2 regions of the Polycladomyces subterraneus genome follow, and region 1 is predicted to be linked to the other one. Evidence: predicted binding sites of a transcription regulator. Region 1 holds the regulator's gene; the other holds the start of a gene.
What was found. The regulator NrdR, encoded in region 1, represses ribonucleotide reductase genes. The targets are predictions, from matches to a motif close to AACACNATATATNGTGTT.
Positions count from the first base shown of each region.

Region 1 (4,436 bases):
ATATAGTATGACACAAATCGGGGCGTGCCTGGATCGATCCGTTTCGATCCGGGCACGCTTTTTCTTTCTACACTCAAACTTCCAACACCCGATTTATGGGTGGTGTGCATCTGATCCATATCGCGTATGTCAATCAACTCCTCCCGCCAAAATCAGGGCGAGGATTATTTTTTTTCCACGTTGCAAAATGTGACATACTGATTATAATATATAAGGGAATGGTATGTTATAAAAGGACGGGAAGGGGAATTATTATGCCACTAAAAATGGCAATCAACGGATTCGGACGGATCGGGCGAATGGTTTTTCGCAAGGCGATTCATGATCCTGACATCGAAATTGTGGCCATCAACGCCACCTATCCGGCGGAGACACTGGCCCATCTGGTCAAGTTCGACACCGTGCACGGCATGATGACGGACGACGTGCGCGCGGTGGATGACGGGATCATTGTAAACGGATACAAAGTGAAGCTGGTGGGTGATCGTGACCCTTCCCGGTTGCCGTGGGCGGAACTGGGTGTGGATGTGGTGGTGGAAGCGACGGGCAAATTCCGCGACCGGGAGGGTGCCGGACTGCACTTGCAGGCGGGCGCGAAAAAAGTGGTGATCACAGCTCCGGGCAAGAACGAAGATGTGACCATTGTCATGGGGGTCAATGAAGGGGATTACGATCCGGAGAAACACCATATCGTCTCCAATGCTTCCTGCACCACCAACTGCTTGGCGCCGGTGGTAAAAGTACTGCATGATGCGTTCGGTATCGAAAGCGGGTTGGTGACGACGGTTCATGCCTATACCAACGATCAGAAAAACCTGGACAATCCGCACAAGGATTTGCGCCGGGCCCGTGCTTGTGCTCAATCGATCATTCCGACCAAAACCGGTGCAGCCAAAGCGATCGGCAAAGTATTGCCCGAACTGAACGGCAAGCTGAACGGGTTGGCATTGCGCGTCCCCACGCCCAACGTGTCGGTGGTGGATCTGGTGGCCGAACTTTACGTGCCGGTCACGGTCGAACAGGTGAATCATGTGTTGAAAAAAGCGGCGGAAACCACAATGAAAGGATATCTCCAATACTGTGAACTCCCGCTGGTCTCCTCCGACTTCAACGGCAACGACCATTCGGCCATTATTGATGCGCTCTCGACGATGGTGATCAGCGAGAAGCAGGTGAAAGTGCTGGCGTGGTACGACAATGAATGGGGCTACTCTTGTCGAGTGGTCGATTTGGTCAAGCATATTGGTTCGTTTTTGAACCATGAAACGAAAGTGAGACAAGAAGCTACGGTCTAACAATGGATCCCCCGCCAATCTTGCCATGTTGACCGGCCAGTGGAGAGGAGCAGACGCCTCCCACAGCCGGTTCTTTCTTTTTGTCCCACACCGATTTCCTGTTGCAAATTTCCTGTAAGATGGAATACTATCAAAGCGACGGACTGGGCAAACGCTTTACATACGAAACAGTCAACGGTCCAATATGGGGAGGAATGTTGCATGCGGTGCCCTTTTTGCGGGAGCATGGGAAGCCGGGTTCTGGACTCCCGTCCGGCCAACGAGGGAAAATCGATCCGTCGGCGTCGCGAGTGTGAGGCGTGCGGCAGGAGGTTCACCACCTTTGAAACTGTGGAGGAAAAACCACTGATGGTGATCAAGAAGGACGGGGGACGGGAGGTATTTAGCAGGGAAAAAATCCTGCGGGGGTTGTTCCGCGCTTGTGAAAAGCGTGATGTGCCGCTGGAACGTCTGGAAGCGCTCGTGGATGAGATCGAACGTACTTTGCGCGAGCGGGGGGAAACGGAAGTTCCCACTAAGGAGATTGGTGAGATGATCATGGAGCGGCTGGTGGATGTGGACGAAGTGGCATATGTGCGGTTCGCATCCGTCTACCGGCAATTTCAGGATATCGATGCATTTGTGCGGGAATTGGAGGATTTGTTGAACAGGACGGGAAAATCCTGATCTTGTCGATCTGATGTGGTTCAGTGGCGGTTATGTCGCTTTCGTTTTCCTGTGATAAAATAAGAGAACGATTTTGGACGAAGCGACGGGGGGCTTGGTGGATGTCGATGTTATGGAATCAGTGTACACCGCGCGACGAATGGATCTGCCGAACCCGCCGCCCCATTCATCTGGCGGATATCATCGGATTGTTGCATCTGTATCAACCGATCGTCGGTTCGACCGCCATCGCTCTGTATCTCACCTTAGCGTATCAGGCACCGCCGGATCGGGCTGGTCGATCGGATGCCCATTCCCATTTGTATCTGATGAATCTGTTGTCCGTTTCTTGGCAGGATTTGTTGGAAAATCGATTTTTGCTGGAAGGTGTGGGCCTGCTCAATACGTATGAAGTGCGCGAAAACACGACCCACCGGATCGAGTACGAGCTGGTGCCGCCATTGGTACCGGAGCGTTTTTTTCAAAGTGATGTACTGAGTATTACGTTGTATCACCGTTTGGGTAAGGATTCCTATCTGGCGCTCCGTCGGCAGTTGTTGAACAGAGAAGGAGATACTGGGGAACCGGATGAAAGAGTGAATGTCACCAAATCGTTTCAAGAAGTATTCGGATGTTTGTCTCCTTCTGAAGTGGCGGCCGCACAGTCGGATACCCAATCGTTTTTGCCGTTGGAGCGGGAACCATCAGAAGTGAAGGATGGACAAGTCCCGCCGTTTCACTGGGATGAGGCTTCGTTTGATATGATCCGTTCCCGTTTAAAAACGGTAATCCCGGATGAGGCGTGGACGGACGAGGTGAAGCGGCAAATTCAGGAGATCCGGTTCCTGTACGGGCTGAGTGATCCGGATTTGCTTCGGGCGTTGCAAAATCCGTATATCACCAGGGGCGGTAAGATCGATATTGAGCGCTTGCGCCAGTTTGTTAAAAAGGAATACCGGTTGCAGTACGGCGAACCACCCATGATTAAAAAGAAAGCGTTGCTCTCAAAGGAAGGGGAAAAAGCGGCCTTACCCGAACCGGAGGAATCACCTGACGCCATGACGGAAGAAGAGAAACATATCCGGGAACTGGAGCAACTGTCACCCTTGGAATTGCTGTCGTATTTTCAGGATGGAATGCGCATCCCTGATGCCGATGTCGAACTGGTCGCCCGTCTGATGCATGAATATGGCTTGCCGCATGGGGTGATCAACGTCCTGCTAGAATACGTATTGTATACGCATGACTACAAACTGCCCAAAGCCTTGGTGGAAAAAATCGCTGGTCATTGGAAGCGGAGAAAAGTGCAGACCGCTCGGGAAGCGATGGAAATCGCCCGCCGCGAGTTGAATTGGGAGTGGAAAAAACAACAGGAGAACAGTCGGCTCACCTCGTCACGCCCACGGACCAAAGCGATCCGGGAAGAGAAGCTCCCCTACGCGGTGGCCATGCAGATGGAGCGTGCCCAACAACAGGCTTCTCAAACTCGGGATGATGCCCAGTCTATCGGAGAAAGCGCGGAAAGTCTGGCTGAAAAGCGGGCCCGAATCCAAGCGAAGCTGACCCTGATGCGCAAACGCCTCGGTGAAAAGGGGAATCGTCAGTGAATTCGATTGACAAATACGTCAGTCAGTGGAAAAAACAGTTGAATACCGATCCGGAACGACAGTTGCGGATCTTGTTGTCACACCCTTCTCTACAAGTATTCGCCCAAGAGCATCCAGATATCCCGATGGAAGTATATCGCCGTTCTTTGTCACGTTTGCACCAGTACGTGCAGGAGCAGGAACATTGTTCCCGTTGTCCAGGGTTGGACCGGTGCCCCAACCTGGTGCAGGGACACCGATCGGAGCTGACCGTTTATGCGGGATATCTTGATTTCCGGATGACGCCTTGTGAGAAGTGGGAGGCTCACCAAGAACAGCAAAAACGAAGCCGTTTGATCCGCAGTCATCATATCCCGCAAGACGTGTTGTCGGCCACCTTTGAATCCATCGATGTGAGTCAGAAACGGATGCCGGTTTTGGAGGCGGCCATCGATTTTTGCAGTCAGTTTGCTCATGGCAAGCCTCGCCGCGGATTATATCTATATGGACCGCTGGGTGTGGGCAAAAGTCGGATCGCGGGTGCGATTGCGCAGGAATTGGTCAATTACAATGTGGATTCCTTGATGGTGTATGTGCCTGAATTTATGCGGGAGTTACGCGATGCCATCAATGAAGGGTCAGTAGCGGACAAATTGGATGCACTCAAAAAAGTGTCCGTGTTGGTTCTGGACGATATCGGTGCGGAAACGATGACACCGTGGATTCGCGATGAGGTGCTGGGGGCTGTTTTGCAATATCGCGTAGCCGAGGGACTGCCTGTCATTTACACCTCCAACCTGTCGTTGGACGAGCTGGAGGATCATTTGGCCCATTCCCACAAAGGCGGTGTGGAGCGGATGAAAGCCAAACGGATTATGGAGCGGATTCGCCATTATGTCGACGTGTATTT
Region 1 is NZ_JANRHH010000014.1:62,283-66,718, reverse strand. Features, by position in the region: gene NWF35_RS03130 (glyceraldehyde-3-phosphate dehydrogenase) at 255-1,295, shown strand; gene nrdR (transcriptional regulator NrdR) at 1,497-1,961, shown strand; gene NWF35_RS03120 (replication initiation and membrane attachment family protein) at 2,063-3,547, shown strand; gene dnaI (primosomal protein DnaI) at 3,544-4,436, shown strand, end outside.

Region 2 (4,436 bases), on a different contig from region 1:
ATCGCCCCGGGTGTTAAGCGGTTGTGAGCTCTTCGAACCGTCACGGTAGAGTGCCACTGCCTTCAGCCCCAGTTTCCAGCCTTCCAAGTAGGCGTGGCAAATATCCTCCACTGTGGCCGATTCCGGCATGTTGATCGTTTTGGAAATCGCACCGCTCAGGAACGGCTGGGCGGCCGCCATCATCCGCAAGTGGCCCATGTAGTGGATGAACCGCGTACCGTGTTTACCGCACTTGTTGGCTGTATCGAATACGGGGTAGTGCTCCTCTTTCAGGTGCGGTGCCCCCTCGATCGTCATCATGCCGCAGATGACATCGTTGGCTTCCTCGATCTGCTCACGGGTGAAGCCAAGTTCCCGTAGGAGATTGAAGTCCGGTGCATTGTACTGTTCCGGCTGGAAGCCGAGCCGTTGCAGGGTTTCCTCACCCAAAGTCCACACCGTAAACGCATACGGCAATTCAAACACGGTGGGCAGTTTTTCTTCCACCTTCTGCAGATCCTCATCGGTAAACCCTTTTTCTTTCAGCGTCTCGCGGTTGATGTGTGGAGCGCCGTCCAGGGTGAGCGTACCGATTACGTAGCGCAGGATATCCTCGATTTGTTCCTCGGTGTAGCCCAGGTTTTTCAGCGCCGGACGGATCGATTGGTTGGCGATTTTGAAGTACCCGCCGCCGGCCAGCTTTTTGAATTTCACCAATGCGAAATCTGGCTCAATCCCAGTCGTGTCGCAATCCATCAACAGACCGATCGTACCCGTCGGCGCAAGCAGGGTGGTCTGGGCGTTGCGGTACCCGTATTGTTCCCCCAGCTTCAGCGCATCGTCCCAACTTTCCCGCGCCGCCTGAAGCAGATCCGGGGGGCATTTGGTCGGATGGATGCCCATCGGGATGATGGTCAAACCTTCATATTCCTCCGCGGGAGCATTGTACGCCGCACGCCGGTGGTTGCGGATCACACGCAACATGTGCTCCCGGTTGATCGGAAAGGCTTTGAACGGTCCCAACTCCTTAGCCATCTCGGCCGAGGTAGCATACGCAGTCCCGGTCATGATTGCCGTGATCGCCCCGGTGATCGCCAATGCCTCTTCGGAGTCATAGGGAATGCCGGAAACCATCAGCAGCGTACCGATGTTGGCATACCCCAGCCCCAGCGTACGGTATTCATAGGAGAGTTTGGCGATTTCCCGGGACGGATATTGCGCCATCAGTACCGAAATCTCCAGAACGATCGTCCAGAGGCGCACCGCATGTTTGAATGCCGGGATGTCAAATTTACGAGTATCCGCGTCGAAAAACTTCATCAGGTTGAGCGACGCCAGGTTACACGCCGTATTGTCGAGGAACATGTACTCCGAGCACGGGTTGGATGCATTGATCCGGTTGTGACGTGCACCCACTTGGCCGTCCATACCAGCCGGGCAGGTGTGCCACTCGTTGATCGTACCGTCGTATTGCACACCGGGGTCTGCACATTCCCATGCAGCTTGTCCGATCTGCTGCCACAAATCGCGCGCGGAGACGACTTTGGCTGTTTTGCCGTTGGTACGGTATTTGAGTGCCCAGCCGCCGTCTTCCTCCAGCGCTTTGAAAAACTCGTGCGGGACGCGCACTGAGTTATTGGAGTTTTGACCGGATACCGTCTCATACGCTTCGCCGTTGAACGAAGGATCGTATCCGGCGGCAATCAACGCACGCACTTTTTTCTCTTCGTTGGACTTCCAGTTGATGAACTCCTCCACATCCGGGTGGTCGATGTCCAAACAGACCATTTTGGCCGCCCGACGGGTCGTTCCACCCGACTTGATCGCACCGGCGGCTCGGTCACCGATTTTGAGGAACGACAGCAATCCCGAAGAGGTGCCCCCGCCGGAAAGCGGTTCACCCTTGCCGCGGATGTTGGAGAAGTTGGTGCCCGTTCCGCTTCCGTATTTGAACAGGCGGGCTTCACGCACCCACAGGTCCATGATGCCGCCTTCGTTCACCAGATCGTCCTCAACGGACTGGATGAAACAGGCGTGCGGCTGAGGACGGCTGTAGGCGTCTTCCCCCTGTTTCAATTCTTCCGTTTCGGGGTCGACATAATAGTGACCCTGCGGTTTCCCCTTGATACCGTAGGCATAGGCCAGCCCCGTGTTAAACCATTGCGGCGAGTTGGGTGCAGCCATCTGATGCAGCATCATGTACACCAATTCGTCGTAAAACGCCTGCGCGTCTTCTTCGGTATCGAAATAGCCGTAACGTTCTCCCCAGTCCCGCCAGCAACCGGCCAGACGGTGAACCACCTGCTTGACGCTCGTTTCCGGTCCGGTTACCGGATTCCCGTTCTCATCCAAGATCGGGTTGCCGTTTTCGTCCTTTTGCGGAACGCCTGCTTTTCGGAAATACTTCGAGATCATGATATCGGCCGCCACCTGCGACCATGCTTTGGGGACCTCCGCCCCTTTCATCTCAAACACAACCGAACCATCAGGGTTGGTGATCCGACAATCCCGTTTCACATACTCTACGGAGTTGAAAGGATCTTCTCCCGGACGGGTAAAGTATCGTTTGATTTTCACCCCAAATTCCTCCTCATGACCACTTTTTTCTTTCGTTCCATCATGGTTGGTTGATGCAAGCACCATTCATTCCGCAATATGTAGGTGTAAGCTTATTATACCACTACTACATATTGTGTAAAATTTGCATTTTGCCGTTTGCGAGCGAATGATGCGCACCTGTTTGTCCTAAGTAGTGCTCACCTGTCATAACCGTGGATTTTCCGGTTTGATTTTCTTCCTATCCTCCCCAGTCAGACCGGAAAACACCGTTGTTTCGATTTTTAAGAAAAGGTTGTCAACTGCCGCAACTTCATGCAAACTAAAACGTATATGGTGGATGAAGAAACGGGAAATATGATTTCCCCGACAAATGACTCGGACAAGGAGGCCAAACGCATGACCATTCTATTCAACGATCAGTTGATCTCGCGCGACGAGGCGCGTGTGGACGTGGAAGACCGTGGATACCAGTTCGGCGACGGTGTGTATGAAGTAATCCGTGTTTACGGCGGCCATCCCTTCTGCTTTGGTGAGCATCTGGACCGCCTGGAACGAAGCGCGCGGGAAATCCGGATGCAGTTGCCATACCCTCGCGAGAAAACGGAACTCCTGTTGCTGCAATTGATCGAAGCCAATCAACTCAAAGACGGATACCTCTATGTACAGATCACACGTGGCGCCGCTCCTCGGGATCATGCGTTTCCGTCCAAGAGTGAACCGGTGTTGACAGCCTATGCCGTTGAATCACAGCGTCCCACCGATCTGATGAAAAACGGCATCCGTGCCATTACGCAGGAAGACATCCGCTGGTTGCGCTGTGACATCAAAAGCCTCAACCTGCTGGGTGCGGTACTGGCCAAACAAGCTGCAGTGGACGCCGGTGCGCAAGAAGCGATTCTTCACCGGAACGGGACGGTGACGGAAGGCAGCGCCACCAACGTGTTCATCGTCAAGGACGGTACCTTGTGGACACATCCCGCCAACCACCTCATTTTACACGGAATCACACGTGCCGTCACCTTGAAATTGGCGGAAAAAGAAGGGATTCCCGTTCGTGAGGAGGCATTTTCTTTGGAAGACCTTCGTTCCGCAGACGAAGTCTTCATCACCAGTACGACCAAAGAAATCGTGCCGGTCGTCGAGGTGGACGGCGTCCCAGTCGGTACGGGCCAACCGGGATTGGTGACGCGCAAACTTCAACAGGCGTTTGAACAAAGAATCGGCGTTACGGTATAACCGGCCACATTTCACCCAACTTGATCCATCACCCGCCCGTCACAGGTTTCTTATCTTCTCGGCGAAAAACCTCCAAAACAGCTTGTTGACAAAGTTAAGGGCTTCGTTTTCCCGCCCCCTCTCCACACTCTACGGGACAACGGAGCCCCCGCAATGGTTCGACTACTTTGTCATCAGTCTCAACCATCTTTTCCCGTTATGGTATAATACGTACATGCTTTGACGGGAGGATGCGAGAATTGAAAAGAAGACGGAGGGAGCCGACCGAAATGGGCGGTGTTAAGAACATCTTCGAAGTGATCCGGGGCCGTGAAGAAGATATGAAGAAGCAGCTTCAACAAGCCCTGGAGTATATCGTCAAAGAGAGCGAACATTATGAAGGCATGGTTTTGGTGGCCATCGACAAAGACGGTCAACCGATCATTCACACGGTTGGCGTCAATGTGTTTGAGGCGGTCGGCTTGATGGAGCTGGGAAAACAAATCATCTTGTCCGAAGAACCGGACACGCCGTGAACTAATACAAAACACCCCCTGAATCGCTCAGGGGGTTTCATGTTATCAACCAAGTCCGCAAGGGTGGATTCAGCGTGACAATGATGGATCCCTTGAACGGTCCTGCCACCCTGACATGAACCCGCATCGCATTGCAGGCAGATAGGC
Region 2 is NZ_JANRHH010000026.1:5,517-9,952, reverse strand. Features, by position in the region: gene NWF35_RS05545 (vitamin B12-dependent ribonucleotide reductase) at 1-2,622, opposite strand, end outside; gene dat (D-amino-acid transaminase) at 2,935-3,774, shown strand; gene NWF35_RS05535 (hypothetical protein) at 4,014-4,289, shown strand; gene NWF35_RS05530 (hypothetical protein) at 4,359-4,436, opposite strand, start outside.
Region 2: NWF35_RS05545 (vitamin B12-dependent ribonucleotide reductase) is a predicted target of NrdR. The motif match lies at 2,659-2,676, and genes of this name have one in related genera.